One region of the Aurantiacibacter sp. KMU-128 genome, then DNA from elsewhere that is predicted to be linked to it. Evidence: predicted binding sites of a transcription regulator. Region 1 holds the regulator's gene; the other holds the start of a gene.
The links. Region 1 encodes LexA, which represses DNA repair genes until DNA is damaged. Its sites were predicted from a motif close to GTTCCNCNCTTGTTCT; they were not measured.
Positions count from the first base shown of each region.

Region 1 (15,818 bases):
GAGGAAATCCGCGAAACGCTGATGCAGGAACGCGTGCAGCAGGCGCTGGAAGAGGTGTCCGAGCGGCTCGAAGCCGAATTCGCGCGCGGCAAGACGCTGGAGCAGGCGGCCGAGGAATTGGGCATCGAACTCAGCACCACGCCGCAGCTGCTGGCCGATGGCCGGGTCTATGGCCAGCCCGCACAGGCCCCGCCGCAGCTCGCCCGCGTTGTCAGCTTTGCGTTCGAAATTGGCGAAGGCGATCCGGAAATCACCGAGCTGGTGCCGGGAGAGGCTTTCCTTATCTTCGATGTGGAATCGATTGTCCGCAGCGCCGCTCCGCCGATTGCCGAACTTCGTCCGCAATTGATCGAGGCATGGCGCCGCGAACAGGGGTTGGCAGCAGCAGGCGAAGCCGCAGCGCGCGTGCTCGCGCGGGTCGAAGGTGGAATGTCGTTGGCCCAGGCCGTGGCCGCGGAAGAGGTCGATCTGCCCAATGTGCAGTCGATCAATCTCAACCGCCGCGAGCTGGCCGAGCAAGAACGTATCACCCGCGCCACCATTCTGTTCTTCTCGATGGCAGCAGGCACCACCGAACGTGTAGCGGTGCCCGAAGCCGGCAATTGGTACGTGGTGCAACTAGACAATATCGAAACTCCCGAACTGGCGCTTGATAGCGAGGATGTGGCCAACACCGCCGCGCAATTGTCGCAGGTGATCGGCGATGAATATCTCCAGCAATTCATCAATGGCGCGGAGCGCAGCATTGCGATCGAACGCAATGATGCGGGTATCGATGCGGTCCGCACGGGCCTTATCAGCCGCTAGGGAGCAGGTTCGCTGAGCGCCGCTGTCCATCATCAGGCCGAGGCGCTTGCCGCGCTGGCGGAAGGCCGCAACACGCTCGTCTGGCGGCGCGTGGTCGCGGATACCGAAACGCCGGTGGGCGGCGCGCTCAAGCTGATCGAGGAAGGGCGCGGCGATTTTCTGCTGGAATCGGTGGAAGGCGGCGAGGTTCGCGGGCGCTATTCGCTGCTCGGTCTCGATCCCGATCTGCTGTTCCGCGCCGTGGGCGAACGCGCCGAGGTCAACCGGCAGTGGCGGCATGACCGCGAGGCGTTCGAACCGCTCCCCGCCGATGCGATGACCGAACTGCGCGCGCTGGTGAATGCCTGCCGCATCGATGTGCCCGAAGGCCTCCCGCCCGCCCTCGCCTGCCTTGTCGGTTATTTCGGATACGAGACCATCGGCCTCGTCGAAAAGCTCCCTCGCGCCCCGCAAAGCGAGCTGGCGCTGCCCGATATGCTGTTCGCCCGCCCTGCACTGGTGCTGGTGTTCGACCGGTTGACCGATGACCTTTTCCTGATCGCTCCGCTTTGGGCCGATGGTGCGGATGCGGCAGGCAAGGTAGAGCGCGCGGTCGAGCGGATCGACGAGGCGCTGCGGCGCTTGGCGGAGGCGGTTCCGGAAACGCAGCGCCTTGCCGAACTTCCCGAAGCCGCCCTCGAACCCGTGGTATCCGAAGCGAGCTACCGCGAGATGGTGCTGCGCGCGAAGGACTACATCACGGCGGGCGATATCTTCCAGGTGGTGCTCGCCCAGCGTTTCACCTGCCCGTTTCCGTTGCCGCCACTCGCGCTTTACAGGGCGCTGCGGCGGGTCAACCCCTCGCCCTTCCTCTATTTCCTCGATCTGCCCGGCTTCGCCGTGGTCGGTTCCTCGCCCGAAATCCTCGTCCGCGTGCGCGACGGCGAAGTGACCATCCGCCCAATCGCGGGAACCCGCCCGCGCGGAGCCACCGAGGCAGAGGACAAGGCGAACGAGGCGAGCCTGCTTGCCGACCCGAAGGAATGCGCCGAACACTTGATGCTGCTCGATCTCGGGCGCAACGATGTGGGCCGGGTGGCGGGTGCTGACAGCGTGGAGGTCACCGCCAGCTTCACCATCGAACGCTACAGCCATGTGATGCACATCGTCAGCAATGTCGTCGGCCAGCTGGCGGGCGACAAGGACGCGCTCGATGCGCTGTTCGCGGGCTTTCCCGCCGGAACCGTCAGCGGCGCGCCCAAGGTGCGTGCATGCGAAATCATCGCCGAATTGGAGCCGGAAACGCGCGGAGCCTATGCCGGCGGCGTCGGCTATTTCGCGCCCGATGGCTCGGTCGACAGCTGCATCGTGCTGCGCACCGCCGTGGTAAAGGACGGGGTGATGCACGTACAGGCGGGCGCGGGCGTGGTGGCGGATAGCGACCCCGCCTACGAAGCTGCCGAGTGCCGCCACAAGGCGGGCGCATTGCTCGCAGCGGCGAGCGAGGCGCTCGCCATCGCGGGCGAGCCGGAGTTCGGCCAGTGATCGACCGCGCGCTCCTGCTGATCCTGTGCTCCATACCCCTCGCTGCGTGCGAGCTGCATTTCGAGGGCGAGGTGAGCGAGGAGATGGTGTCGATCTGCGAGCCGGTGGTGTTCGAAGACACGCCCTTCACCCATTGCACCGCCGACCCTGCGCAGCACATGGTCAGCACCGACCTCGCGCCCGAAGGCGAGGATGCGCCTTACCGCTCCTTGCGCGTGTTCTCCTACGATGCCTTGGCGCAAGACGCTGCCTCGGTCGTCTTCGCCATGAACGCCGGAATGTTTGACGAGGACGGCCAGCCCATCGGCTATTACGTGGAGGAAGGCCGCCGCCTTACCGTGCTCAACCAGAACGAAGGCCCCGGCAATTTCCACCTGCTCCCCAACGGCGTGTTCTTTGGCGAGGAAGACGGCGGATGGCGCGTGCTTTCGACCGAGCGCTTTGCCGGGGAAGTCGAGAACCGCCCCTATTTCGCCACCCAGTCCGGCCCGATGCTGGTGGTGAACGGAGAGCTGCACCCGGAGATTGATCCCGACGGTACCTCCTACCGCACCCGCAACGCCGTGGGCGTCGATGCGAGCGGCCGCGCGCATTTCGTCATTAGCGAGGCTCCGGTGAGCTTCGGCAAGCTGGCCCGCTATTACCGCGACGTGCTGCGCGTGGATAACGCGCTGTTCCTCGACGGCAGTGTCTCGCAAATCTGGGACCCGGCCAATGAACGCCTAGACAATGGCCCCGAAATCGGCCCCTTGATTGTCGTGCGCAATCGGGCAGAGAGCGGCGAATGAGCGATATTCTCGTCATCGACAATTACGACAGCTTCACCTTCAACCTCGTGCATTATCTGATGCAGCTGGGCTCGGGGGTAGAAGTTGTTCGCAATGACGAGCTGACCGCTGCCGAAGCGGTTGCGCGCGGGGCGAAGGGGATTCTTATCTCGCCCGGCCCGTGCACGCCGAACGAGGCGGGGATCAGCCTTGATCTGGTGGCGGCCTGTGCGGATAGCGCCACTCCGCTGCTCGGTGTGTGTCTGGGGCACCAGTCGATCGGGCAGCATTTCGGCGGCAAAGTCGTGCGCGGCGGGTTGATGCACGGGAAGACGAGTCTGGTGACGCATGACGGGACGGGTGTATTCGCCGGCCTGCCCTCGCCCTACACCGCCACGCGCTATCATTCGCTGATTGTCGAGGACATTCCCGACTGCCTGCTGGTCAATGCAACGGCGGAGACGCCGGGGCTTGAGGGAGAGGCTGTCATGGGTTTCCGCCATGCCGAACTGCCCATTCACGGCGTGCAGTTCCACCCCGAAAGCATTGCGACCGAGCACGGCCACGCTTTGCTCGCCAATTTCCTTGCTATCTGCGGCCTGCCCGCCAAGGTGGCCGCATGAGCCGGATTTTGCCCCCCGTCGATACCCCGCTGGAAGAGGACGAGGCCGAGCGCGTCTTCGGCCTGATGCTCGACGGCGCGCCTTCGGAAGAGGAGATCGCGCAATATCTCACCGATCTGTCCGACCGTGGCGAGCGTGCAGGCGAGATCGCAGGGGCGGCGCGGGCCTTGCGCGCGCGGCTGCTCCCGATTGATGCGCCCGACAACGCCATCGACGTATGCGGCACAGGCGGCGACGGTCACCACACGCTCAATGTCAGCACGGCGGTTTCGCTTGTTGTCGCGGCCTGCGGCGTGCCGGTCGCCAAGCACGGCAATCGCGCGGCATCCAGCAAGGCAGGCGCTGCCGATACGCTGGAGGCGCTGGGGCTGGACATGGAAGCCGCCGGGCGCACGGCGGAAAAGACCCTCGCCGAAATCGGCATCTGCTTCCTCTTTGCCAAGAACCACCACCCGGCGATGGCGCGTATCCAGCCTATCCGGCAGAAACTGGGCCGCCGCACGATTTTCAACCTGATGGGGCCGCTGAGCAATCCCGCCAAGGTGCGCCGCCAGTTGATCGGGATCGCCCGCCCCGCCTATGTCCCGATCTATGCCGAGGCCATGGCGCGTCTGGGCACTGAGCGGACGTTTATCGTCTCGGGTGACGAGGGGCTCGACGAACTCAGCCTCGACGAAGGCAATGAACTGGCCGATGTGCAGGGCCGCGAAGTGCGTATGCGCCGCGTCGATGCGAGTGATGCGGGCCTGCGCCATGCGCCGGTAGAGGCCATACGCGGCGATGATGCGGCGCATAATGCGAAAGCATTGCAAGCCCTGCTGCTCGGCGCACCGGGGCCCTATCGCGATGCGGTGCTGTTCAACGCGGCAGGCGCGCTGATGGTGGCGGGCGAGGTCGAGAGTTGGACCGATGGCGTAGAGGAAGCGGCTGAGGCCATCGACAAGGGGCTGGCCAAGCAATTGCTCGAATGCTGGATTGCAGCGGCGAGGTAGTAGGGTTCACACGAAGCCCACAAAGACACGAAGAGGTCTGAAATCGCGGCGAAGCCGCAGGCTATTCGGGATCGCGCAGAGAACGCGGAGTACGAAGAGGTCATCTACGCGTTCTTTGCGAACTCTGCGTCCTCTGCGCGAAACCCTTTTGAGAACCTCCGCCTGCGGCGCAGCGGAACATCTTCGTGTCTTTGTGGGCTTCGTGTGAACCAAATAGGGCAAGCCTATCGACACGGCAGGACCCCAAAGGCATAGGCTCATCGTGATGGACAAGCTGAAAGAAATTTGCGCGACCAAGCGCGAGGAAGTCACGGCCCGCAAGGCGTTGAAACCGCTCGATGAGTGCGACCGGATTGCTGCCAAGCAGTCACCGCCGCGCGGGTTCCAAAAAGCTCTCGCTGCCAAGGCGCAAACGGGCTTTGGCCTGATTGCCGAGGTCAAGAAGGCGAGCCCTTCCAAGGGGCTCATTCGCGCAGACTTCAAACCCCACCAGCACGCGTTGGATTACGAGGCGGGCGGTGCTGCGTGTCTCTCCGTGCTCACCGACGCGCCCTATTTCCAGGGGCATGAGAGCTTCATGATGCAGGCGCGCGCAGCAACCATGCTGCCGGTCTTGCGCAAGGACTTCATGGTCGACCCTTGGCAGATCGCCGAAAGCCGGATGATCGGCGCGGATGCGATCCTGATTATCGTCGCGGCGCTCGAAGACGAACAAATGCGCGAAATCGAGGCAGCCGCGCTCGAACGCGGTATGGATGTGCTGATCGAAGTGCATGACGAGGCGGAGATGGAGCGCGCCGCGAAACACCTCACCTCGCGCCTGATCGGCGTCAACAACCGCGATCTGCGCACCTTCACCACCGATCTGGCGACCACGGAGCGGCTTGCTCCGCTCGCACCCGAGGGCAGCCTGCTGGTCGGCGAAAGCGGCATCAACAGCCATACTGATTGCCAGCGCCTTGCGGAAGCCGGAGTACGCTGCTTCCTTGTCGGCGAAAGCCTGATGCGGCAGGAGGATGTGGTCGCCGCGACCCGGTCCTTGCTCGGCGACTAGATTTTACAAGCTCTTGCCCGCTGTCATACATTGGCAACGCGCTGCGCCGATGCTAGTCCGACTCCAGACTACCGTTGCAATGGAAGGGGATTACCCATGGGAATTTTCAGCTCGATCAAGAACGCGATTTTCGGTGACGACGAGGAAGAGCAGGCTGCCGCAGCGGCACCCGCTGCTCCCGCCGCCGCGCCCAAGGCAAGCGGTTTCGGCGCCGCCAAGGCCGCGCCCAAGACCGAGGTGGACATTGCTGCCGCGCTCGATGCGAAAGACGGTTCGGACAAGCTCAATTGGCGCACGTCGATTGTCGATCTGATGAAGCTGGTCGGGCTCGATCCCAGCTACGAAAACCGCAAGGAACTCGCCACCGAAATGGGCGACACCGATTATTCGGGCAAGGCGGAAGAGAACATCTGGCTGCACAAGCAGGTGATGACCAAGCTGGCCGACGCCGGCGGCCGCATCCCGCCCGAACTGCGCGACTGATATTCGCCACGCATACAAGCCCTGTCCTACTGGTTGGGACTGTGGCACAGATCGGCGCATGACCATCGCAATCGCGCCGCTAATCTCTCGAAACCGCCCTGCCCGCCCTTTGGGCGCAGCAGGGCGGTTTTCTGTTTCAGGACTGTGTAACAGGTGTAACAGGTTCGCCTTTGAACCGTTCGAACCGGCGGGTCTGGCATGAGCCGCCTGACCCATCTCGACGAAGCTGGCGCGGCACGCATGGTCGATGTCGGCGGTAAAGCGGCAACGGCGCGTGTCGCCGTGGCGGAGGGCCGGATCTCCATGTCGGACGAGGCATTGGCGGCTGTCCGCGATGGCAGCGGCCCCAAGGGCGATGTGCTCGCAGCAGCGCGGATCGCGGGGATCATGGCGGCCAAGCGCACGGGCGAGCTGATCCCGCTCTGCCACCCGCTCGCGCTCGACAGCGTCAGCGTGGACTTCGCCTTCGAAACAGACGGCATCCGCGCCGAAGCGCGTGCCTCGCTTACCGGCAAGACCGGTGTCGAGATGGAAGCGATGACCGCCGTCTCGGTGGCGCTGCTGACGATCTACGACATGGCAAAGGCGCTCGACAAAGGCATGGTGATCGGCGGCGTGCGCCTGCTCGCCAAGAGCGGCGGCAAAAGCGGGGACTGGCGTGCTGGGGCTTGAAGAAGCGCAGGCGAAGCTGCTGGCGCTGGCGCAGCCGCTTGCAACAGAAGTCGTAACGGTGGACGAGGCGAACGGGCGGGTTCTTGGTGAGCCTGTTGTCGCTAGGCGCACCCAGCCGCCAGCGGACCTCTCGGCGATGGACGGCTACGCGATTGGCGCTGGCGATCATTCAGGGCCATGGCGCGTGATCGGCGAAAGCGCGGCGGGGCATCCCTTTGCTGGTGAGCTTACGAGTGGAGAGGCTGTGCGCATCTCCACCGGCGCGGCACTGCCCAAGGGCGCGGATGCGGTGCTGTTGCAGGAGAACGCTGCGCGGGATGGCGACGTCCACGCGCTAACCAATGCCGATGGCCCCAGCCCGCAGCATATCCGCCGCGCCGGGTTCGACTTCGCAGCTGGCGACGTACTGCTTCCTGCCGGAATGCGGCTGACCGCCGCTCAGCTGGCACTTGTCCGCATGGCGGGTGTCGAGCAGCTCGCCCTGCACAAGAAGCCGGGCCTGACTGTGATCGACTGCGGGGACGAACTTGTCGCGCAACCCTCGGAAGCCATCGGAACGCAAATTCCAGCCACCAATGGCGCGATGATCGCAGAGTTGGCCGGGGAACTCGCGGATGAACCGAAGCGGCTCGGCCCAATCGGCGACTCGGTGGGCTTGCTGGTTGAAGCCTTTGCGCAATCGGATAGCGAGGTGATCGTCATCACCGGAGGAGCATCGGTAGGCGACCATGACCTGGTCAAACCGGCGCTGGAGGCCTGGGGCGCAGAGATCGCGTTCTGGCGCGTGTCGATCCGCCCGGGCAAGCCGTTGCTGGTTGCCAAACGGGGTTACCAGATCGTCCTCGGCCTGCCGGGCAATCCGGTGTCCGCCTATGTCACCGCCCTCCTGTTCCTGCTCCCGTTATTGCGCCAATTCGGAGGTTCCGCATCGCCTTTGCCGCAAAGTATCGATGCGCGATTGACACAATCGCTTCCGCCGGGGGGGACGCGCACCGAATTCCTACGCGCTATTCTCGGTCGAGACGGAGTTACCCCTCTAATGCAGCGCGATAGCAGCGCTCTGCACACGCTTGCCTGCGCCAATGCACTGATCCGGCGTGATATCGATGCCGCACCCGTCGCAGCAGGTGAACGCGTAACCGTCTATCCGCTCCAAAATGGCGGTATCGCTTGACTTGAGGCGATGTGTTCCATAGGTGTTCCGTGTTCGTTCCCAAATTGGAACATCGCAGTAAGGAACCAACCCATGCTGACTGCCAAGCAACACGAATTGCTGCTTTTCATTCACCGTCGCCTTGAGGAATCGGGCATTTCTCCGAGTTTCGAGGAAATGAAGGATGCGCTCGATCTGAAGAGCAAGTCGGGCGTGCATCGCTTGATTTCGGCTCTCGAGGAACGCGGCTTTATCCGGCGTCTTGCCAACCGTGCCCGCGCGCTCGAAGTCGTGAAAATGCCTGAGAACGTGGGCAATGACGCGGTGGCGAAGATCACCACGCCGCCAGCAGCGGCGCCGGTCGCGGCCAATGATGTGATCGAAATTCCCCTCCACGGCAAGATTGCCGCCGGTGTTCCGATCGAAGCGTTGGAAGGCAGCCAGACCCTTCCCGTACCCGCTGCACTGCTTGGTGCTGGCGAGCATTACGCGCTTGAAGTGTCGGGCGACTCGATGGTTGAAGCGGGCATTTTTGACGGCGACTTTGCATTGGTGAAGAAGGCGAACACTGCCCGCGATGGCGATATTGTTGTGGCGCTCGTGAATGGCGAGGAAGCGACACTGAAATATCTCTACCATGATGGCGGCATGATCCGGCTCGATCCGGCAAACGCCGCCTATGATCCGCAGATTTACGCCGATAGCCAGGTAGAAGTTCAGGGCAAACTCGCAGGCTTGCTGCGACGCTACCACTGACCGTTTGTGCGTCGGGTGGCGGGCCTAGTCCTGCCGCCCGCGCCACCATCCATGCCCGCCCTCGCTCTGGGCGACGGTGCGCATCGAAGGCTCGCCATCTTCACCTAGTGTGATGGCCATTCCGCCAGTTGTCTCAAGCGTCCGCCGGTCTGCTTTCAGCAAACGCGGCTCGCAACTTCGCGGCAGCCAGCGGTCAGCCACCACGATATCCGCCCGCTCGCAGGCTGCGGCGAGCGCGCGCTCCTCTACGATATCTTCGCTGCGGCTCAGAAGCAGGTGCCAGTCGCGCCCTCCCCGTTCGAGCGAGATCGCGCAGAAATCCCGGCTGCACTCGGCTCCATTCCAATCTTCGAGCGGAACCGGGTCACCCTCGACCCCCGCCAGTTCGAGCAGGTTGTCACGCGTAAACTCGCTTCGTGTGTCGCGCAGCACCAGCAGACGGTCATCCTCTCCGGTGATTCCCACATGGCGACCGTCCGACGATATCAGTATGTCGGGGATAGGGGTTAGGTAGAGCCACAGGCTCGCAATGGCTGCGGGGGCGAAACCAAGCAACCGCGCCCTCCCCTTCCAAAGCGCCAGCCACAGGCCTCCCAGCGCGAACAGCAGGACGGTCGGCAATGTCATCTGCGGAATGAGCTTCACCGCGCCGGGCTGCGCTGCCGTGAAATGGGCGATGCCGACCAGCAGATCGAGCGATTGCCCCGCCAGCCACCAGAACGGCGCGCCAAGCCCCACAATGTCGAACAGCAAGGCAATCGCGATCAGCGGCATGGAGATGAAAGTCACCAGCGGAATGGCGATCACATTGGCCAGCGCACCATAAACGCCCGCACGGTGGAAGTGGAACAAGACGATGGGCATCAGCGCGATCTCGATCACCAGCCCGGTGATGAGCAACATCACCGTATTGCGCCCGGTTCGCGCGAACCAACTCTCCTCGCGTGGCTTGAGAAAGGCGCGAACCGGAGCCGAGCTGTGCAACGCAACAATCGCGATGACCGCGCTGAAGCTCATCTGGAAGCTCGGTCCCACAAGGCTCTCCGGCCAGACGAGTAGGACAGCCGCCGCCGCCACGGCAATCATCCGCAGCGACAAGGGCTCGCGTCCCAGTGCAAGCGCGAACAGCACCAGCAGTGCGGCGATACAGCTGCGCACAGTCGGCACCTCGGCGCCGGTCAACAGGGTGTAGCCGATCCCCGACAAAGCCCCGACACCTGCCGCCACCACAGGTAGCCGCACCCGCAACACCAGCCACGGCCAGAGCGCCAGCAGCTTGATGGCCAGAATGTAGGCGGCGCCGATAACCGCACTGACGTGCAACCCGCTGATCGACAGCAAGTGTGTCAGTCCCGAATCGCGCATCGCATCTTCATCAGCCACGCTGATCCCGCCCCGGTCACCGCTGGCGAAAGCCGCCGCAATGCTGCCCGCCGAGCCATCGAGTTGCGTTCGGACATGGGCCGACAATTCCCGTTGCAGCGAAGGGATCAACGCCTCGCGTGCCGGAGCGGGCTCGACGATTGTAACCTCGCCTGTCACGCTTCCGGTGGCCGCGAGCCCCTGAAACCATGCGGCGCGCGCAAAATTGTAACCGCCAGGCAGCATTGGGGCAGCGGGCGGCATCAACCGCGCTTGTGTGCGGATCACCGCGCCTTCGGTCATCCCCGCCCGTGTTGCCTCTAACGGAACATTGACACGCACCTTCACTGCCTCGCCATCCACCGGGGATCGGATGGCGAGCACCAGTCGTACACGGTCTTGCGCCGGTTGCTCGATGCGTTCCAGGATGCGTCCCTCGATCTCGGCGAAAACCGGGCGTTCAAATGCCTCGGCGCCCACCAGTTCGGAGCGCGCCCAGATCAGGCTGGTCCCCAGCGCGAAGACGATCCCGCAGGCTGCCAGTGCAGTGGTCAGGTGGACCCGGTCTTCCCGCCCTTTCCATCGCGCCAATGCAGCCAGAGCGAGCAGCAGACCAATCGCAATCGCAGCAACCCAATGCGCGGCCGTAGGAAGGATGAACCACGCGGCTATCCCCGCGGCCAGAACCACGGTCAGCCATGGCCCGCGATCAAAGCCCGCCTGCCCGAGAAATTGCTCTGCAGTGTCACCGATACTGGACAAAGAGACACGGCTGCGCCAAGGCGTCTGCTGCAACGCAGCATCAAGATCGTCGTCCCCCAGCGGAACCAAAGGCGGCTGCCGCGATGCCATGCAGGGTAATGGACAGGAATCGCAGCATTATGGCAAGCTCTGATAGCAATCACGCTGACGCACAGCGGCCGGTGGTGACGCGCTTTGCGCCCAGCCCCACCGGTTTTCTGCATATCGGAAATGCCCGCACCGGCCTGTTTTCCTGGCTCTACGCCCGCCACTTCGGCGGCAAGGCGCTGCTGCGGATCGAAGATACCGACAAAGCGCGCAGCACGCAGGAAGCGATCGACGTTATCCTCGACGGGCTGGCCTGGCTCGGCCTCGATTTCGATGGCGAGACGGTTTACCAGAGCGAACGCGCGGGACGTCACGCCGAAGTCGCGCAAAAGCTGCTCGATGCAGGCAAGGCCTATAAGTGTTTTGCGACGCCCGAAGAGCTTGCCGAAATGCGCGAGGCGCAGCGTGCGGCCAAGCAGCCGATGCGTTATGACGGACGCTGGCGTGACCGCGACCCTTCCGAGGCACCCGAAGGCGCGCCCTTCACCATCCGCATCAAGACGCCCGAAGCCGGCGAAACGGTGATCGAGGATGCGGTGCAGGGCCGCGTTAAGGTGGACAATCGCGAGATTGACGATTTCATCCTGCTGCGCGCCGATGGCTCGCCGACCTATATGCTCGCCGTGGTGGTCGACGATATGGACATGGGCTGCACCCACATCATCCGCGGCGATGACCATCTCAACAACGCCTTCCGCCAGTTGCAGGTGATCCGCGCGATGCAGGGCATTGAAGATGGCTGGGAAGAGCCGGTCTACGCGCATATTCCGCTCATCCATGGCAATGATGGCGCCAAACTGTCCAAGCGCCACGGCGCGCTGGGTGTGCGCGATTACCGCGATATGGGTATCCTGCCCGAAACCATGTTCAACTACCTGTTGCGGCTTGGCTGGGGCCATGGCGATCAGGAGGAGTTTACGATGGAAGAGGCGATTGCCCTCTTCGATATCACCGCCGTCGGCAAAGGGCCGAGCCGCTTCGACATGAAGAAGCTGCTGAGCATGAATGGCAATTACATTCGAGCCGCTGACGATGCGCGGCTTGCGGCGATTGCGGGGGAGATCTTGGGTGAAACAGCAGATGTCGCGCTGCTGACGCAGGCCATGCCTGTGCTCAAAACCCGTGCCCGCGACATGAACGAGCTGGCCGATGGCGCGGCCTTTCTGTTCAAGACTTTGCCGTTCGACATGGACGAGCAGGCCGCCGTGCTGCTCGATGATGAAGCCCGTATGCGACTATCTGCTATCTTGGCCCGGTTGCAGGATGAAACGTACTGGACAATCGAGGCACTGGAGGCCAATCTGAAAGCCTATGCAGAGGAGCTGGGGCTGGGCCTCGGCAAACTTGCGCAGCCGCTCCGCGCGGCGCTGACAGGGCAGACAACCTCGCCCGGAATTTTCGATGTGCTGGTTCTCCTTGGACGGGAGGAAAGCCTTGCGCGGATCGCCGCGCAGGCTGCGGCCTGAAGGGGTCAATCAGCGGGACTGGTATTTGAAGGAGATGTTCATTGGCTGACAAGCAGGCAGACCTGAGCGTGGGTGGCGAGACCTACAGCTTCCCGACCTTGGAAGGTAGCGTCGGGCCCGATGTTATCGATATCCGCAAGCTCTACGGACAAACGGGCAAGTTTACCTTCGATCCGGGCTACAAATCGACCGCCAGTTGCGAAAGCGCGCTGACCTATATCGATGGTGATGAAGGCGTGCTGCTGCATCGCGGTTACCCCATCGGGCAACTGGCCGAGCATTCCAGCTTCATGGAAGTCAGCTACCTCCTGCTCAACGGCGAACTGCCGAGCAAGGAAGAGCTCGACGACTTCACCTATACGATCAGCCGCCACACCATGCTGCACGAGCAGCTTTCCACCTTCTATCGCGGTTTCCGCCGCGATGCGCACCCGATGGCGATCATGTGCGGCGTCGTCGGCGCGCTATCGGCGTTCTACCATGACAGCACCGACATTGCCGATCCGGAACACCGCACGATCAGCTCGCACCGGCTGATCGCCAAAATGCCGACGATTGCGGCGATGGCGTATAAATACGCGGTGGGGCAGCCGTTCATGCAGCCACGCAACGATCTGAGCTATACAGGCAATTTCCTGCGCATGACTTTCGGCGTTCCAGCCGAGGAATATGAGGTTGTTCCCGAAGTCGAAAAAGCGCTGGACCGGATTTTCATCCTGCACGCCGATCACGAACAGAACGCCTCGACCTCGACCGTGCGTCTCGCCGGTTCGTCGGGCGCGAACCCGTTCGCCTGTATCTCTGCCGGTATTGCCTGCCTGTGGGGCCCCGCACATGGCGGCGCGAACGAGGCGGCGCTCAATATGCTCCGCGAAATCGGCACGCCGGATAAGATTCCGCACTATATCGAGCGCGCCAAGGACAAGAACGACCCGTTCCGCCTGATGGGCTTCGGCCACCGCGTGTACAAGAATTACGATCCGCGTGCCGCCGTGATGCAGAAGACGGTGCGCGAAGTGTTCGATGCGCTCAAAGTGAAGGACCCGGTGTTCGAAACCGCGCTGCAGCTGGAAGAGATCGCGCTGAACGATCCCTATTTCCAGGAAAAGAAGCTGTTCCCCAATGTGGACTTCTATTCGGGCATTATCCTCTCGGCGATCGGTTTCCCGACCACCATGTTCACCGTGCTCTTCGCGCTTGCCCGCACCGTGGGCTGGGTGGCGCAGTGGAACGAGATGATTTCCGATCCTGGCCAGGTCATCGGTCGCCCGCGCCAGCTCTATACCGGGCCGACGCAGCGCGATTATGTGCCGGTGGAGCAGCGTTAAGCCGCACTCTCAAAAATGCGATGGAAAGCCCCGCTTCGGCGGGGTTTTCTACGCCGAAAGGTCGGCAGGCAGTTCGAGCGTGAAGCGGGCGCCCTGCCCCTTCGCGCTTTCGACCGTCAGCGAACCGCCCATGGCTTCGGCAAGGCGGCGCGAAATGTAAAGCCCGAGGCCCGAACCGCCGTCGCCCTGCCGCCCAAGCCGTTCGAATTTCGTGAATACCCGCGCTTGCTGGTCTTCATCCAGCCCCTCGCCCTGATCGGCGACGATGATGCGCGCCCGCTCGCCTTCCTGCTCCACACGGATCCACACCTGCCCGCCTTCGGGCGAATAGCGTATGGCATTGCCGACCAGATTAAGCAGCACTTGCAGCGTCCGGCGGAACTCGCCGATGGCGGGTACGCTCTCGCCTAGCTTGGGCTCGTCGATAGTGATCCCGCGTTCCTTCGCGCGCACACCGAGAATGCCCGCTGCGCGGCGGCCGACATCGGCGAGGTCGATATGGTCGGGCGCGGGCGCAAAATCCTCGTCCTCGACCATTTCCAGCGTGGTCAGATCGTCGATCAACGCCAGCAAATGCTCTCCGGCGGAGGCGATATCGGCGGCGTAATTGCTGTATTCGTCCGCCAACGGCCCGGCCAGCTGGGTGCGGATCGTCTCGGCATTGGCGATGATCCGGCTGACCGGTTGGCGCAGCACGGGAGCGATCTCGCGGCCAATACCTGCCGAACGGTCGGGCCGCCGCGAGGGCTTGGGCGGCGCTTCGGCCAGCGGACGATCGGGCACAAGGTAAAGATCGAAACCGACGGGCTGCGCCTCGCTCCGGCCCAGTGGCACCAGTTGTACGGCCCATTGGCGTTCCGAACCGGGCACGACAATGCGGGTGCCATCGAGCAAGCGCCACTGTGCGGGCGCCGCCAGAGTCGGGTTCTCGGGTCGCGCAAGCTCGGTCCAAACATGACCGACGGCCTGCATCATGGCCTCGCCCAGCGCGTCCATATCCCGTGCCGTCCAGTCCACGGTAAGGATGCGTTGCTGTTCATCGAGGCGTGCGGTGAGGCCGGAGAGGTGTTTGACCAGCGCCAACCGACCGCGATTGTCCTCAGACAGTGAGGGTTCGGGCAGGTCTTCAGCTTGCCAGGTGCTGATATTGATGACGGTGCCCATCCGGCCCGGCGTCACTTCTGCCCAAGCGGAAATCTGCTCGAACGAATCCTGCGCGCGAATGGCGCGGGACACCTTCTTGCCGCTCGCCCGCGCCTTGCGCACGAGTTCGAGCAAGGCCGGTGTCACAATCGGCCCCGGCAATTCGCCGCCCGCGCGCAGATGGAAGCTCGCCAGCGGCTCCTCGGCCTCGATCAACCGGTCATCGGCATCGGTGCGCGCGCGCGCAGATTGGATGTGGGCGCTTGCCATCGATTCAGGCCACCCGGGCCATCAGAGCGGCGGAATCAGCGAGCGCGGCCGATGCGCGGTCTGCCCGCAGCGTATCGAAGCCTTCGGGCAGCGTAATGTCGGGGTGGAGGAACATGAACTGCTCTTCGACCTGCGCAGCCGAGAGGCCCGCTGCTCGCAAGGTAAGAGCCAGACGCGCACACTGGTTCTCCGATAGCGACAGCACTGCCACTTCGCGGGATTGCTCCCCCGCCATCTCCAGCGCGGTGACGAACATCGAGACGCCCGCGTGATCGACGCTGAGCGCACGCTGTGCCTTGTCTGCCAGCTTGTGAATGAGGCCGGTCAACCGGGTGATGCGCGAGGTGCTCTCTGCGTGCTGATCGCGTAATGCAGCGACCGCGTGGCCGATCCGCGACGATTTACCCGCAAGCGCGGTTTCGCAATATTCGCAAACGGTTTCGAACAGATCGGCGGGCAGCTCATCCAGTGGCAGTTCCATGCGCCGCTGCTGCTGCATGAAGCGGGCTTGTGCCGAAAGTGCCCGCATGGCTTCGCGCGCCTCGTCGCCATCGGGAGAAGCGACCAGT
Region 1 is NZ_JBXORT010000001.1:1,249,041-1,264,858, forward strand. It holds gene ACS0VV_RS06335 (peptidylprolyl isomerase) at 1-807, shown strand, start outside; gene trpE (anthranilate synthase component I) at 820-2,331, shown strand; gene ACS0VV_RS06345 (phosphodiester glycosidase family protein) at 2,328-3,119, shown strand; gene ACS0VV_RS06350 (anthranilate synthase component II) at 3,116-3,721, shown strand; gene trpD (anthranilate phosphoribosyltransferase) at 3,718-4,713, shown strand; gene trpC (indole-3-glycerol phosphate synthase TrpC) at 4,979-5,767, shown strand; gene ACS0VV_RS06365 (DUF3597 domain-containing protein) at 5,864-6,250, shown strand; gene moaC (cyclic pyranopterin monophosphate synthase MoaC) at 6,449-6,922, shown strand; gene ACS0VV_RS06375 (molybdopterin molybdotransferase MoeA) at 6,909-8,096, shown strand; gene lexA (transcriptional repressor LexA) at 8,169-8,831, shown strand; gene ACS0VV_RS06385 (ComEC/Rec2 family competence protein) at 8,856-11,045, opposite strand; gene gltX (glutamate--tRNA ligase) at 11,075-12,508, shown strand; gene ACS0VV_RS06395 (citrate synthase) at 12,550-13,836, shown strand; gene ACS0VV_RS06400 (sensor histidine kinase) at 13,885-15,249, opposite strand; gene ACS0VV_RS06405 (hypothetical protein) at 15,254-15,818, opposite strand, start outside.

Region 2 (15,818 bases), 200 kb from region 1:
CCTTACCGGCCCCGCTTTCCAGGGTGTGCCGTTTGCGGAAGTCGAAGCGCTGTTCCCGGCGATGATCGCCAATGGTCCGGTGACGGTTGCTCTCAATCTGGCGTTCCTAATTATTACGCTGGTGTTCGTCGCGCGCGGCGTTTCGGGCGGGATTGAGAAGGTGGCGGTCTATCTGATGCCGACCTTCTTCGTGCTGCTGCTCGCCATCACGATTTACGGCTTTTTCGGCGGTGCGGTGGCGGAAACCTTCGCCTATCTCTTTACGTTCGAGCCGGAGAAGTTGACCGGCGAAGTTATGCTGGCAGCGGTCGGGCAGGCATTCTTCTCGCTGTCTTTGGGTGTCGCGGGCATGGTGACCTATGGCGCCTATGTCGGCCGCAATGTGAACCTTGCGGGTACCTCTGCGATCATTGCCGGGGCGGATACCGCAGTGGCGCTGATTGCCGGCTTGTGCATCTTCCCCATCGTCTTTGCCGCCGGGCTGGAGCCCAATGGCGGGCTGGGGCTGATGTTCCAGACGCTGCCGCACGCGTTCCAGGAAATTCCCTTCGGATCGCTGATCGGCCTCGCTTTCTTCATCATGGTGGGCTTTGCCGCGCTGACCAGCTCGGTGGCGTTGATGGAAGTGCCTTCGGCCTGGGTGATCGACCGCTTCAAGCTGCACCGTCCATTGGCTGTGGGCATCGTGACCGTGGGTGCTGCTATCCTTGGCGCGCTGTCGGCGCTGTCGACCGGAATGCTGTCGGGCTTCCACCCGCTCGGCTTCCTGCCGCTGTTTGAAGGGATGGGCGTGCTCGACGCGCTTGATACCTTTACCAGCAAGATCACCATGCCGATCGGTGCGCTGCTGACCTCGATCTTTGTCGGCTGGGTGGCGAACAAGCGGCTGGTGGATAGCGAGAACGGCCTGTCGGGCGGCTTGCATGTCTTCTGGCGTTTCCTCGTCTGCTGGCTGTGCCCGCTGGCGCTGACCGCGATCCTGATCGTCGGCATTTTCCCGGGCGTGCTCGGCGGCGAGTAAGCTGTAGGAAAGCGAAAAGGGCCGCCGTTCCCGATGGGAGCGGCGGCCCTTTCTCATGCGGTTTGCCTGGCGATTAAAGCGTCGTTTCCGCGTGTTCCTTGCGCGCTTCTTCGCGGACATCAAAGCCGAGCAGCATCTTGGCATTGTCAATGAAACCAAGGTCGCTGTTCCAGATTTCGGCGCGGCCCAGATCCATGCGCAGCATCAGCAGGTTGGGATCATCCTTGCCGCCGGGAAACCATGCGTCGACCACTTGGCTCCACTGCTTGTCGAGCCGTTCGCGGCTCGTTTCTTCAACCAGCGTGCCGGTGAAACGGGCGAACATCTCATGACCCTTGCCGGCCAGCATCGCGGTGGCGGGGCCACCTGTGGCCAGCGTACTGTCGCGGCTGGTGAAGAACCAGATGGCGCTGTCGGCATCCTTGTCGAGCTGCGCGGTCATGGGCACCGCGGATTGAGGATCGCTGTCGAGTTGCAGGAACAGGAACGGGCTATCCGAAAGCGCCTTCCAGAAGTCTTGCTTGAGCTGTTTCGTATCAGTCATAATTTCTCCTTCGCCAAATCAACGGCTTGGCAGGGCCATGTATCCGGCCTGCAGGGCGAGGCGGGACTGGGGTGCGGTGAGTGGTTGCGCGCGCTCGCGATATGGAACATAAGTGGAACAAAGGAGTCGAATCGCCATGGATATGGCTGCCACATTGCGCGCATTGCCGCGTGCGGTGGAGCTGGCGTCTCCCGGTGTCCGCAACACGCGCTGGCAGCCGGGGCGCGCGGCTCCGCTGCATAGCGAGATCTTCGCCCCTGCTGCCGAGGGAAGCGGCGCGGGCGGGGCGCTGGCGCTCGCGCTCGACGGGCTGCGTGCAAGGGCAGCGGCCAATGATGCGGGCGATGCCTCTGCGGTAGAGGAGAAGGCGATCCTCTGGGTGCAGGAGGCACGCGCGATCAAGCTCGGCGGGCGGCCATACCGGGCAGGCCTGCCCGAAGACTGGCGCCACCGCCTGATCCATGTCGCCGCCAAAACGCCTGAAGATGCGCTCTTCGCGTTGGAAGAGGGGGTGCGCTGCCGTGATTTCGCCTGCGTCATCGGCGAAGTGGCGGGCAATCCCAAGGCGCTCGATTTCACCGCCTCGCGCCGCCTCAGCCTTGCTGCCGAGAAGCACGGCGTGCCGCTGTTCCTCGTGCGGCTCGACGCGTCGCCCGATCTCAGCTCGGCGCGGATGCGCTGGCGGCTGCGTTCTGCGCCTTCCGCTCCGCCCTTGTGGAACGCACAAGCGCCCGGCAAACCCGCCTGGCACGCCGAACTGTTCCGCGCCCGCAAGCATCCGCCGGGCGAGTGGGTGCTGCGCGAGCAGGACGGGCGGCTGGTGCAGCTTGCTCTCTCCGGGCAGGCAGAAGCGAAGGAGCGCGCTGCGCCTGCGACTGCCGCACTTCCCGCTCCGGCCTCCGCCATCCTCTCCCCCGCAGGGGAGAGGGCGCATGGGTAAAGGCTGTGCCAGCACCCCGCCGCATCATGGCCATCTGGGCGCGCGAGCTGGCGTTCGACCGCTGGCGGCAGGCGCAGGGCTGTAAGCCGGGGGAGGGGGCGGATGCCGCGCCCACCGTCCTCATCACCGAAACCGCGCACGGCCCGCGCATAGACGCCGCCAATGCCGCCGGACGCGCGGCGGGCGCGGCGCGGGGCATGATGCTCGCCGATGCGCGCACGCTCTGCCCGCAGATCGTGGTTTACCCAAGCGATCCGGCGGGCGACCTCGCTTTCCTCGAACGGCTCGCCATTTGGGCGCAGCGCTGGGGGCCATGGAGCGCGATGGACACGCCCGACGGCCTGCTGGTGGATGTGAGCGCGGTGGCGCATCTGTTCGGCGGAGAGCGCCGCCTGCTCGCCGATGTCGCTGCCCGCACCGCCGCGCGCGGGTTGGCCACCAGCGCCGCTATCGCTCCCACGGCAGGCGCGGCGTGGGCGCTGGCGCATTACGCTGCATCCGGTGCAGTGATCGGCGGGGAGGAGGACATTGCCGCGCGCCTTGCCGATCTGCCCGTTGCCGCGCTGCGGCTCGATCATGATGTGCTGCTGGTGCTGCGCCGCCTCGGCCTCAAGCGGCTGGGCGATCTCACCGGCATTGGCACCGGGCCGACCGGCCGCGACGCGCTGCACCGCCGCTTCCGCAACCGCAAGTCGCCCGCCGCCAACCCGCTGATCCGCATGGACCAGCTGACCGGCCTCGTGCCCGAACCGCTGCTGCCGGTCATCCCTGTCACCCAGCCACTCGTCCAGCGCCGCCTGATGGAGCCGCTGCGCCACCGCGACCTGCTCGACACCGTGCTTGCCGATCTGGCGGAGGACATGGTGCGCGAGCTTGAGGCGCGGGGGCAGGGTGCGCGCCGCCTCCAGCTCGGCCTGTGGCGGGTGGATGGCGAGGTGCTGCTGCGCGAGCTCGAACTCGCCGCCGCCACCCGCGATGCCGCGCATATGTGCCGCCTCTTCGCCGCCAAGCTCGACGATGTGGATGCAGGTTTCGGGATCGAGATGCTGCGCCTGCGCGCCAGTTGGGCGGAGCCGCTGGCGCTGGGGCAGGCCGATCTGGAAGCGGCGGCAGAGGCGCATGGCACTTCGCTCTCCGCCTGTATCGACCGGCTGACGGCGCGGCTCGGGACAGAGGCGGTGCAGCGGCCCGTGCCCCATGCCAGCCACCTGCCCGAACGCGCGCAACGCTGGCAGGTGCCGCTCGCGCCTGAACCGGCGATCCAAGGCGAACTCGCTTTCCACACGCGCCCCATCAAGCTGCTCGACCGGGCGGAGCGGATCGCGGTGCTGGCCGTGTGCGAGGCGGGCTACCCCCGCCGCTTCCGCTGGCGCAGTGAGGCGTATGACGTCACCCGCGTGGAGGGCCCCGAACGCATCGCGCCCGAATGGTGGCGCGAACGCGGTGCGACGCGCCTGCGCGACTACTACCGCGTCGAAACCGCCAGCGGCGCGCGCTACTGGCTCTACCGCCTCGGCCTGCCCGGAGACGGTCGCGGCGGCGAGCCGGAGTGGTTCCTGCAGGGCCTGTTTGCGTGAGTCGCTGCCGAGGTGACGGCCTTCGCCTATGTTGCAAACCGCGCAACCTGATACACCTGTTACACAGTCCTGAAGGACAAATTTTCCCCGCGCACAAAGCCCCGCAAGCCCGCGGAAAATTGCAGGAAAGCGGCTGCGAAGGGGGGCCATCACCATGCAGGCCGGCCAAGCGCAATCATGGCGTGTAGGAAAGTCCCGGCCGGTGGTCACACAGCATAGAGGAGCGTTGATGGGGCAGGGCCAAAGACCATGCTTGGCGAATCTCTTATAAGAACATAAGTAGAACATATGCGTATGATCGATCCGTTTTGGCGGCCTGCCGCATTGGCGGGTGCGCGGTTGGGGGAGGGGGGCTGTGCCTGACGCCCATCCTACGCCCGAAAAGCGGCGGATCGCGCTCGATCCCGATGGCATTGCGGCGCCTGCCCGCGCGCCCTTTGTCGAGCTGGGGCTGGTGTCCTGCTTCACTTTCCTGCGCGGGGCGAGCGATGCGGTCGATCTGGTGATGACCGCGCGCCAGCTCGGCTATGACGCGCTGGGGATTGCCGATGCCAATTCGATGGCGGGCGTGGTGCGCGTGCATAGCGAGGCGAAAACGCTCAAACTGCGCCCGGTCATCGGCACGCGGATCGAGACGGTGGAGGGGCTAACCTTCCTCGCTTACCCGAAGAACCGCGCCGCCTATGGCTGCCTCTGCCGCCTTATCAGTGCGGGCCGGATGGCCAAGCTGGACGGCGAATGGCAGGATAAGGGCGCGTGCGAGATATCGCTGGCGATGCTGGCCGAACATAGCGCGGATGTGCAGCTGATCCTCCTGCCGCCGCCCGATCTGGCGCGGGTTTTCACCGTGACGCTGCCGAGCAATGTGGTGCCGTTTCCTGGTTCTGGTTCACGCGGAGACGCGGAGACGCGGAGGTGTAATTCGCTCACAGAGGCACAGAGGCACAGAGATGGCTCTTCGCCGCGAAGCGGCAACTCCCAATCAGCGACGTTCCTTGCCAAGAGCGTGAAAACCGAAGAGCGGCTTCGCCGCAAGAACAAGGCCTCTGTGCCTCTGTGCCTCTGTGAGCGCAAAGAAGGTCTCTGCAGTTGCAAAGTCTCCGCGCCTCCACGTCTCCGCGTGAATCCGTCCCATTTCCGCCCTCGCGAAATCATCAAGCCCTTTCCCGAACTCCTGCGCCACCTACGCGATGCGCTGCCCGGCCTGAACCACATCGCCGCCAGCTATCTCTATCGGGGGGACGATATCGCGCGGATCGAGCGGCTTGATATGTTGGCGCGGGCGAACGGGATGGCGCTGCTCGCCACCAATGATGTGCATTACCACGCGCCCGAGCGGCGGCCCTTGCAGGACGTGATGACCGCGATCCGCCACAAGACGACGGTGGCGCGCGCAGGCCATCTGCTCCACGCCAATGCCGAGCGGCATCTGAAAAGCCCCGAAGAGATGGTCGCGCTGTTCGCCCGCTGGCCGCACGCCATTGCCGCTGCCCGCGCGGTGGCGGATGCGTGCGCCTTCAGCCTTGATGAACTGCGCTACGAATATCCGGAGGAGATTTACTCTGCCGGCATGGGGCCGCAGGAATATCTTGAGTGCGCCACCTGGTGGGGCGCTGAGGAACGCTATCCTGCAGGCATTCCTGATAGTGTTTTCAACACGTTGGAATCGGAACTTGCGCTCATCTCCAAGATGAATCTGGCGCGCTATTTCCTCACCATCAAGGACATTGTCGATTACGCGCGCACCGGGGTGGAGCCGCCGATCCTGTGCCAAGGGCGCGGCAGCGCGGCCAATTCGGCGGTGTGCTTCTGCCTTGGCATCACCAATGTCGACCCCGCGCACCACCAGCTGCTGTTCGATCGCTTTATCTCCGAAGACCGCAAGGAACCGCCCGATATCGATGTCGATTTCGAGCATGAGCGGCGCGAGGAGGTGATCCAGTATCTCTACCGCAAATATGGCCGCCACCGCGCCGGATTATGCGCCACGGTGATCCATTACCGCCCGCGCATGGCGATCCGCGAAGTCGGCAAGGCGATGGGCCTGTCCGAAGATGTGACGAGTGCTCTGGCGCGCACCGTGTGGGGTGGGTGGGGCCGCGAGATCGGGGAGGATCACGCGGCGGAAACCGGCATGGATTTGACCGATCCGCATCTCCGCCGGGTTCTTGCTTTGACGCGCCAAATGGTGGGAATGCCGCGCCATCTCAGCCAGCACGTGGGCGGCTTCATCCTCACCGAAGGCGCGCTGACCGATACGGTGCCGATCGGCAATGGCGCCATGCCCGACCGGAGCTTTATCGAATGGGACAAGGACGATATCGAGGCCTTGGGCATCCTGAAGGTCGATGTGCTGGCGCTGGGAATGCTCACCTGCATCCGCAAATGCCTCGATCTGCTGGAAGACCATCACGACCGCGCGCTGACACTGGCGAGCGTGCCGCGCGAGGATCCCGAAACCTACGCCATGCTGCGCAAGGGCGATTCATTGGGGGTGTTCCAGGTGGAGAGCCGCGCGCAAATGAATATGCTGCCGCGCCTGCGTCCGCGCGAGTTTTACGATCTGGTGATCCAGGTCGCCATCGTGCGGCCCGGGCCGATCCAGGGCGATATGGTGCATCCCTATCTCAAGCGCCGCCGCGGGGCGGAGCCGGTGATCATCCCTGCGCCTTCGCCCGAACACGGCCCGCCCGACGAGCTGTCGAGCATTTTGCAGCGGACTTTGGGCGTGCCGATCTTTCAGGAGCAGGCGATGAAAATCGCGCTCGATGCGGCGAAATTCTCCTCCAAGGAAGCCAACCGCTTGCGCAAGGCGATGGCGACCTTCCGCAGTCGCGGCATGGTGCACGAATTGGAGGACATGATGGTCGGGCGGATGGTGGCGCGCGGCTATGATCCCGATTTTGCCGAACGCTGCTTCAACCAGATCAAGGGCTTTGGCGAATACGGCTTCCCCGAAAGCCACGCGGCCAGCTTTGCGCATCTGGTCTATGTGTCGAGCTGGCTCAAATGCCACTTCCCCGGCGCCTTCGCCTGCGCGCTGCTCAATTCGCAACCGATGGGCTTTTACGCGCCCGCGCAAATCGTCCGCGATGCGCGCGAGCACGGGGTGACGGTGCTGCCGCCCGATGTGAATTGTTCGGAATGGGATTGTACGCTGGAGCTTTTGACGAGTGATGGATCGGGGCGCTCACAGAGGCACAGGGGCACAGAAGAGGAAGTACAATCCGCCGAAGGCTATAAAAATAGTATCGCGCAGAGATCGCAGAGTGCGCGGAGAGAAGGCAGTGGTACCACTATCTCCGCGATCTCTGCGGCCTCTGCGCGAAATAATGACTGCGCCTGCGGCGCGAGCACGAATTCCTCTGTGCCTCTGTGCCTCTGTGAGCGTCCAGAATCCCTCCGCGTCTCCGCGTCTCCGCGTGAATCAACTTCCGACACCGGCCGCCAGGACAAACACCTCGCCCTGCGCCTCGGCCTCAGGCAGATCGACGGGCTGCCCGAGCACGTCGCTGCGCAATTGCTCGCCGCGCGGGCGGAAGACGGGGCGTTTGCCGATGTCACCGAGCTGCGCGACCGGGCGCGCATACCCGTCGCGCATATCGAGCGGCTCGCCAGCGCCGATGCCTTCGGCTCGATGGATATGAGCAGGCGGCAGGCGCTGTGGGATGCGCGCAGTCTGGTGAGCGGCGCTGACCTGCCGCTGTTCGCCCATGCCGATGAGCGGGACGAGGGAGCCGAGCGTCGCCGCGCGATCCTGCCTGCCATGCCGCTGTCCGAGGAAGTGGTCGCCGATTACCAGACCACGCGCCTCAGCCTGAAAGCGCATCCGATGTCATTTCTGCGCCCTTCCTTGGCCGAGCGCGGCTTTGTGCGCGCCTGCGATCTCAGGAACCGCAAGTTCCGTTCCATGGTTCACGTCGCGGGCGTGGTGCTGATCCGCCAGCGGCCCGGCAGCGCAAAAGGCGTGTGTTTTATTACACTTGAGGACGAAACGGGCGTGATCAATCTGGTGGTGTGGCCTGATCTCAAGGAGAAGCAGCGGCGCGTTGTCATGGGTTCGCGGCTGATGGAAGTGCGCGGGCGGGTGGAGTATGATGACGAGGTGATCCACGTTATCGCCCAGCATATGACCGACGCGACGCACCAGTTGCACGCGCTTTCCGACGATCTGCTCAACGCCCCGCTGGCGCGCGCCGACCATGTGACGAGCCCGCTGCCGCAAGGGCGCAACCTCACCAGCCTCACCAGCGAGGAACGGCGCGACAGGAAGGCCATCCGCCCGCGCGATCTGGTGGATGACCTCGGGCACACGGCGCGCCACCCGCGCGATGTGCGGATCATTCCCAAATCGCGAGACTTCCACTGATGGCGCGGCGCAAACGGGCGAACCCTCTCGCATGGCTGACGACGGGGCGAGTGGTCGCGCTGTTGGTGCTTGCGGCATTGGCAATCGCTGCGCGGGCATGGTTGGCAGAGAATCCGCAGCACAATCCATGGGCACCGCTCGATCTGCGCGATCCGCCGGGCTGGGCGACCGGCACCAAGCTGGCGGCGCTACGCGGGGATTTGCCCGCTTGCCATGCTGTGCTGGAGCGGAGCGACATCGCATTCACGCCATTGCCGGCAACGGGTGAGGCCGCCTGTGCGCGCTCCGACCGGATGACGAGCGCCGCGCTGCCGCTTGCCCCCGCTACACCGGAAATGACCTGTCCGGTGGCTGCTGGCCTTGTCGTGTGGCTTGAGCACGGGGTGCAGCCGCTGGCCTTGGAAACCTTCGATTCGCGAATCGCCCGAATCGAACATCTCGGCACCTATAACTGCCGCCGGATGTACAATGCGGAAGACGCGCCATGGAGCGAACACGCGACCGGCAATGCCATCGATATCGCGGCCTTCGTGCTGGAGGACGGGCGGCGGATCAGCGTGCTTGAGGATTGGCCGGGCGAGGGCGAGGAGGCGCAATTCCTGCGCGGCGCGCGCGATGCGGCCTGTGCCGCGTTCGGCGCGGTGCTATCCCCTGACTATAACGCCGCGCATGCCGATCACCTGCATCTCGACCAGGGCAGAAGCCCTGCCATCGGTACCTGCCGTTAACCGTAAATCCCTGTTCGACAAGGATAAGCCGGACAAACAAAAACCCCCGCCGAAGCGGGGGCTTTCAAATTCTGATGTCGCTCAGCTTACGGGCTGGTCGGCAGATCGGTTTCGTCTTCGCTCTCTTCGATCAGGAAGACCGCACCGGCAATGGCAGCAGCCACAACCAGCACGATAAGCAGCGTACCGCCGCTCACGTCACCGCCGTGATCATCGTCATCGGCCAGTTGGGTCATGGTGTTGATCGTCGCGATCGGCGCGGCGGCCGAAGCGGTGGAGCCGAGCAGGAGACCTGCTGCGACAGCGCTGGAAATAATCTTTTTCATCGTGCCCTCATTCTATTGGAGGTGTCTGGAATGACCAGCCTATAACGCAGTTGCGAGAAGCTGTGAACCCCGTAGCTGTAAAATATGTCCTCAATTGAGCCAAACTCGGGACGAGTTGTTGTTCCCATGCCACAAATTTATTGTGACAAATCGTAACATTATGCGTTCGCAGCATGAGATGTTGCACCTGCGTCGAGCGATGCGGCTACCTCACACCGGTTCCAGCGCGTAGCCAGCGGAACGCACCGTGCGGATCGGGTCGCGGACATTGTCCAGCGCGATGGCCTTGCGCAGGCGGCGGATATGCACGTCAACCGTGCGTTCCTCGATTTCGCTGCCCGTGCCCCAGACAGCATCGAGCAATTGCCCGCGCGAGAACACGCGGCGGGGGTGCTCCATGAAAAACTTGATCAGCCGGTATTCGGTCGGGCCAACCGCCATTTCGCGCCCGCGCCGCTCCAACCTGTGCGCGACCGGATCGAGCCGCATATCGCCGACTTCGATGGTTTCCCCGGCAAGGGCCGGGCGCACGCGGCGCAGCACCGCGGCCACGCGTGCGAGCAGTTCGCGCGGGCTGAACGGCTTGGTTACGTAATCATCGGCGCCGGTTTCCAGTCCGCGCACCCGGTCATCTTCCGATTCGCGGGCGGTAAGCATAATAATGGGCACGTGCGCGGTGGCCTTTTCGCGGCGCAGGCGGCGGCACACTTCGATGCCGCTGACGCCTTCCACCATCCAGTCGAGAATAACCAGATCGGGCGCGTCTTCGGCCGCCATCACCAGCGCCTCTTCGCCATCGGCGGTGACGCGGACCGAATAGCCTTCGTTCTCGAACCGGTATTCGAGCAGTTCGGCCAGCGCGAGATCGTCTTCGACCAGAAGGAGTTTTGGAGCCGACATTCTATGTCCCCGTCATCGCCGACCAGAAAGCGGCACAGCGATGCGATATGACATTTTCATGGCAGTTTTGTTGCAACCGCCGCCCAAAACCGTCCCTCAGCGCTCGATATCGGCGGGATAGGAACCCGTGGCGGAATAGTGCACCATCTCGGCAACATTGGTCGCATGATCGCCGATCCGTTCGATATTGCGCGCGACGAACAGCAATTGCGCCGCGCTGCTGATCGTTGCCGGATTTTCGACCATGTGGCTGACGACATTGCGGAAAATGCTGTCGTAAAAAGCATCGACCTTGTCATCGCGCTCGATCACTTCGCGCGCCATCACCGGATCGCGGCTGGCGAAGGCGGTCAGCACATCATGCACCATTTCGGCAGCGAGCTCGCCCATGGCGGGCAGCAGCGTAAGCGGCTCGAATGTCGCACGCCCTTCGATCCGGCCAATGCGCTTGGCGATGTTCTTGGCGTAGTCGCCAATCCGCTCCACCACGCCGCTGATCTTCAGCGCCGCGACGATTTCGCGCAGATCGTCCGCCATCGGCGCGCGCAATGCGAGCACGCGCACCGCCATCGCATCGACCTGCGTTTCGAGCGCATCAAGCTTCTTGTCACGCGCGATAACCCGCTGGGCGAGTTCTTCATCGCCGGTCACAAGCGCGGTCATCGCTTCGCTTATGGCAAGTTCGGCAAGGCCGCCCATCTCCGCGATCAGCCCGCGGATCTGGGTGATGTCTTCGTCAAATGCCTTGACTGTGTGTTCCATAATTAACCGTACCTGCCGGTGATGTAATCCTGCGTGCGTTGCTGCTTGGGATTAGTGAATATGTCCGATGTGTGTCCATACTCAACCAGATGGCCGAGGTGGAAAAAGGCCGTACGCTGCGACACACGCGCGGCCTGCTGCATCGAGTGGGTGACGATGACTATAGCATAGTTTCCGCGCAAATCGTCGATCAGTTCTTCGATTTTGGCGGTGGCGATGGGATCGAGCGCGGAGCACGGCTCGTCCATCAGGATGACTTCTGGGTCGACGGCAATGGCGCGGGCGATGCACAGCCGCTGCTGCTGCCCGCCGGAAAGCGCGGTGCCCGAATCCTGCAGGCGGTCTTTCACCTCTTCCCACAGACCGGCGCGGCGCAGGCTCTTCTCGACAATCGCGTCGAGCTCGCCCTTGCCCTCGGCAAGGCCGTGGATGCGCGGGCCGTAGGCGATGTTTTCGTAGATCGACTTGGGGAAGGGGTTGGGCTTCTGGAAGACCATGCCCACACGGGCGCGAAGCTGCACCACGTCCATTCCGCTGGCGTAGATATCCTCGCCATCCAGCTCGATCGTGCCGGTGACCTTGGCCGAGGGAATCGTGTCGTTCATGCGGTTCAAAGCGCGCAGGAAAGTCGATTTGCCGCAGCCCGACGGGCCGATGAAGGCAGTGACGAATTCCTGATAAACGTCGATGTCGACGTTATCGATCGCCTTCTTGTCCCCGTAAAAGACCGAGACGCCGCGCGCGGACATCTTCACCTCTTTGGGTTCGACATTCTCGGCCACCTTTTCGGCGGGCGCCTCTGCGGCAATGGGGGATTCGGCGGTTTCTTGCATCACCATTTCTTCTCGAAGCGGTTGCGCAGATAGATGGCGAGGCCATTCATCAGCAGGAGGAATATCAATAGCACAATAATCGCCGCACTGGTGCGTTCCACGAACCCGCGGTCGATTTCGTCGGACCACAGGAAGATCTGCATCGGCAGCACAGTGGCGTTGTCGGTGAAGCCCGAAGGCGGCGTGGCCACAAAGGCGCGCATACCGATCAGCAGCAGCGGTGCGGTTTCGCCCAGAGCGCGGGCCATGCCGATGATCGTGCCGGTGAGGATGCCGGGCAGGGCGAGCGGCAGGACATGGTGGAACACAACCTGCACCGGTGATGCGCCCACTGCCAGTGCGCCGTCACGGATGCTCGGCGGCACCGCCTTGATGGCGTTGCGACCCGAAATGACGATCACCGGCATGGTCATCAGCGCCAGCGTCATCCCGCCGATCAAAGGTGCGGAGCGGTAACTGGGGAAGATGGTCAGGAAAACGGCCATGCCAAGCAGGCCGAAAATGATCGAAGGCACCGCAGCGAGATTGTTGATCGAAACCTCGATCACATCGGTCCAGCGGTTCTTGGGTGCATATTCTTCCAGATAGAGCGCCGCCATCACGCCGATGGGGAACGCGAGCAACAGCGTGACGATCATCGTCAGCATTGAGCCCTTGAGCGCGCCCCAGATACCCACCAATTGCGGGTCGGTCGCATCGGCGCGGGTGAGGAAGCCGGCGTCGAAATTGTCTTCCAATACGCCCTGCTCGGCCAGTTGCTGCGCCAAGGGTTGCAGATCGACCTGACCGTCTCCGGCATAGGCGCTTGCCAGATCCTCGCTGGTGGGCAGCCAGAAAGTCGCTTGGCTGCTGAGCAGCGTCGGATCGGCGTGAATTTCCTCGGCGACCAGGCGCCACGCTTCGCCATTGATATGCTGCGCGCCTTCTTCGCCGAGAGTTTGTTCGGCGCTGAATTGCACCACTTCGCGCAAGCCCTGACCGCTCAGCCGCTGCGTCGCTTCGATAGCGGTCAACTCCTGCGGCGGCAGCGAAAGGCCCATTTGGGGGAAGTCGATATCGACTTTGACTTCGGTCCGCTGGAAGCCGCCGAGGCCATTGATCGTCATCGTGGTCAACAGGAATAGCAGCACGATCACCGAGAAGACGATGGCCGACAGGCCGAGCGCCTTGAACCGGCGCTCTGCCGCGTAACGCTTCTTCAGCCGCGCTTCGAAGGCGGGGGTGCGGGTGGGGGTAACGCGATCACTCATATGCTTCACGGAACCTCTTCACAACGCGCAGGGCGATGAAATTGAGCGCCAGCGTCACCATGAACAGCACGAAACCGAGCGCAAATGCGGCCAGGGTGGCGGGATGGTCGAAGCTGCCTTCTCCCGTCAGCAAGGCGACGATCTGCACCGTCACGGTGGTCATCGATTCGAGCGGGTTGGCCGACAGGTTGGCGGCCGTGGAAGCGGCCATCACTACGATCATCGTTTCACCGATGGCGCGGCTGATCGCCAGCATCACGCCGCCGACAATGCCCGGCAGCGCGGCGGGCACCAGCACGCGGCGGATTGTTTCGTTGGTGGTCGCGCCCATGGCGAGCGAGCCGTCGCGCATCGCCTGCGGTACGGCGGCAATGCTGTCATCCGCCATGGAGGAGACGAAGGGAATAATCATCACGCCCATCACCAGACCGGCAGCAAGCGCACTCTCGCTCGACGGGTTCGAATAGCCGAGCGCCACGGCGAAATCGCGGATTGCAGGGGCAATCGTCAGCGCGGCGAAATAACCGTAAACCACGGTGGGAACCCCGGCGAGAATTTCCAGCGCGGGCTTCACCCAGGCGCGCAGCTTGGGGTGGGCGTATTGGGTGAGATAGATGGCGCTCATCATACCCAGTGGGATGGCCACGATCATGGCAATGATGGCACCGATAAACAGCGTTCCCCAGAACAGCGGGATCGCGCCGTAACGGTCGCCTTCCACCGCTCCAGTGCTCATCGGATCGGGGTTCCACTGGATGCCGAACAGGAAGTCCAGCGGACTTACCATCCCGAAGAAGCGCACCGTTTCGAACACCAGCGTCACCACGATGCCGAAAGTGGTCAGAATGGCAACGAGCGAGGCGATGAGCAGCGCCACCAATACCAGCCGTTCGACCTTGGTGCGCGCGGCAAAATCCGGTTTCAGCCGCAAGAAAGCCCATGCCGCCCCGGCACCGGCAACAATCGCGCTCACCAGCAAACCGATGAGGCTGTAGCGCGATTGCGCCTCGCGGAACCGCTCGGCCAGCGCGTAGGCGTCTTCGTTCAGCACCTGCGCGGTGCTGCCATTGGCGATATTGCGCGCCTCGATCAGGATGGCATCGCGGCGCAAGCCGAAATCGGGCAAACCTTGCGCTTCGGGGCTCGCAAGCACGTGGCTGAGCACGAGATTGCCGGAAATGCCGTTCCACAGCAGCAGCCACAGCACCACCGGCACCACGATCCACAGCGCGGCATACCAGGCGTGGTAAGTGGGAAGCGAAGCGATCCGCCCGTCAGGGGCGGATCGCTTGAAGGTCCAAGCCCGCGCACGGGCAACCAGCCAACCGGCGAGACCCAGCCCGATGGCGAGGAGAAGCGGCAAGACTGGAGACATTACGCGGGCTCACACCTCTATTGCAGGTCTTCGGCGGTCAGCGTCGGTAACTCGGTCGTGGCTGCCGTCATGGCCGCCATGACGTCGCCGCGATTCGGAACCAGACCGATTTCTGCCAGTGGCCCGTCTTCACCCCAATTGGCAACCCAAGTGGCAAGAAATTCCTCAAGACCGGGGATCACGCCGATGTGGTCCGCCTTCAGATAAATGTACAGCGGACGCGCGCCGGGGTAGGAAAAGTTGGAAATATTCTCGTAAGTCGGCGCGACGCCGTTCATCGACAGGCCTTGCACACGGTCGGCATTGGCATCGAGATAGGAGAAGCCGAAAATGCCGATGGCATTCGGGTTAGTTTCGATCTTCTGCACGATCAAATTGTCCTGTTCCCCCTGATCGACATAGGCGCCGTCCGAACGCACTTCGGTGCAGATGCGGTCATGCGCGTCTTCGTCGCTTTCCTTGAGCGCTTCCATCGCCGGATTGGCGTCGCAGCCGACTTCAAGGATCAACTCTGCCAGCGCGTCGCGCGTGCCCGAGGTGCTAGGCGGGCCGTAAACGAGGATCGGCAGATCGGGCAGCGAGGGGTCGATATCCGACCAGTTTTCAGCCGTCTGCTCTTCGCCATAGGGGTTGGCGGCGATGGCGCGGTAAACGATCTCCGGCGTCAGATCCATGGTGATGCCGCCCTGCGCGCTGGCTAGCGCGATGCCGTCCATGCCGACCTGGATTTCGACGATGTTCTCGACACCATTGGCCTGGCAGGTCGCAAACTCGTCCGGCTTCATGCGGCGCGATGCCTGCGCGATGTCGGGAGTGGTGAAGCCGACGCCCGAGCAGAACTGCGCGATGCCGCCGCCAGTGCCGATCGATTCGATGTTGGCGGCGGGGAATTGCGGGTGCTCGCGGCTGAAGATTTCCGAAATGCGCGTGGCAAACGGGAACACTGTGGACGATCCGACAGCGTGGATCGCTCCACGGCTATTTCCGCTGGCGCTGTCCTGACCGCCGCAAGCGGTAAGGGCGGTTGCGGCGAGAGCGGCAACGGCAAGGGAGAACTTCTTCATGGTCTGTGACCTCACTTCTGGTTGTGAACTAGCGGCCCTCTATTGCGATCATGCGACAGATTTGCGTCACATCGCGGTCTTATTTGCAATCGGGGGCGGTGAATACGGGTAATCCTAAAAATCGAACTC
Region 2 is NZ_JBXORT010000001.1:1,045,067-1,060,884, forward strand. It holds gene ACS0VV_RS05325 (sodium-dependent transporter) at 1-1,021, shown strand, start outside; gene ACS0VV_RS05330 (pyridoxamine 5'-phosphate oxidase family protein) at 1,095-1,565, opposite strand; gene ACS0VV_RS05335 (recA-like protein) at 1,702-2,505, shown strand; gene ACS0VV_RS05340 (DUF6504 family protein) at 2,532-4,082, shown strand; gene ACS0VV_RS05345 (error-prone DNA polymerase) at 4,438-8,451, shown strand; gene ACS0VV_RS05350 (extensin-like domain-containing protein) at 8,451-9,179, shown strand; gene ACS0VV_RS05355 (hypothetical protein) at 9,266-9,505, opposite strand; gene phoB (phosphate regulon transcriptional regulator PhoB) at 9,716-10,405, opposite strand; gene phoU (phosphate signaling complex protein PhoU) at 10,502-11,167, opposite strand; gene pstB (phosphate ABC transporter ATP-binding protein PstB) at 11,170-11,916, opposite strand; gene pstA (phosphate ABC transporter permease PstA) at 12,000-13,250, opposite strand; gene pstC (phosphate ABC transporter permease subunit PstC) at 13,243-14,625, opposite strand; gene ACS0VV_RS05385 (substrate-binding domain-containing protein) at 14,643-15,689, opposite strand; gene ACS0VV_RS05390 (OprO/OprP family phosphate-selective porin) at 15,804-15,818, opposite strand, start outside.
Region 2: a site for LexA is predicted at 1,669-1,684, ahead of ACS0VV_RS05335 (recA-like protein). Genes of this name have one in related genera too.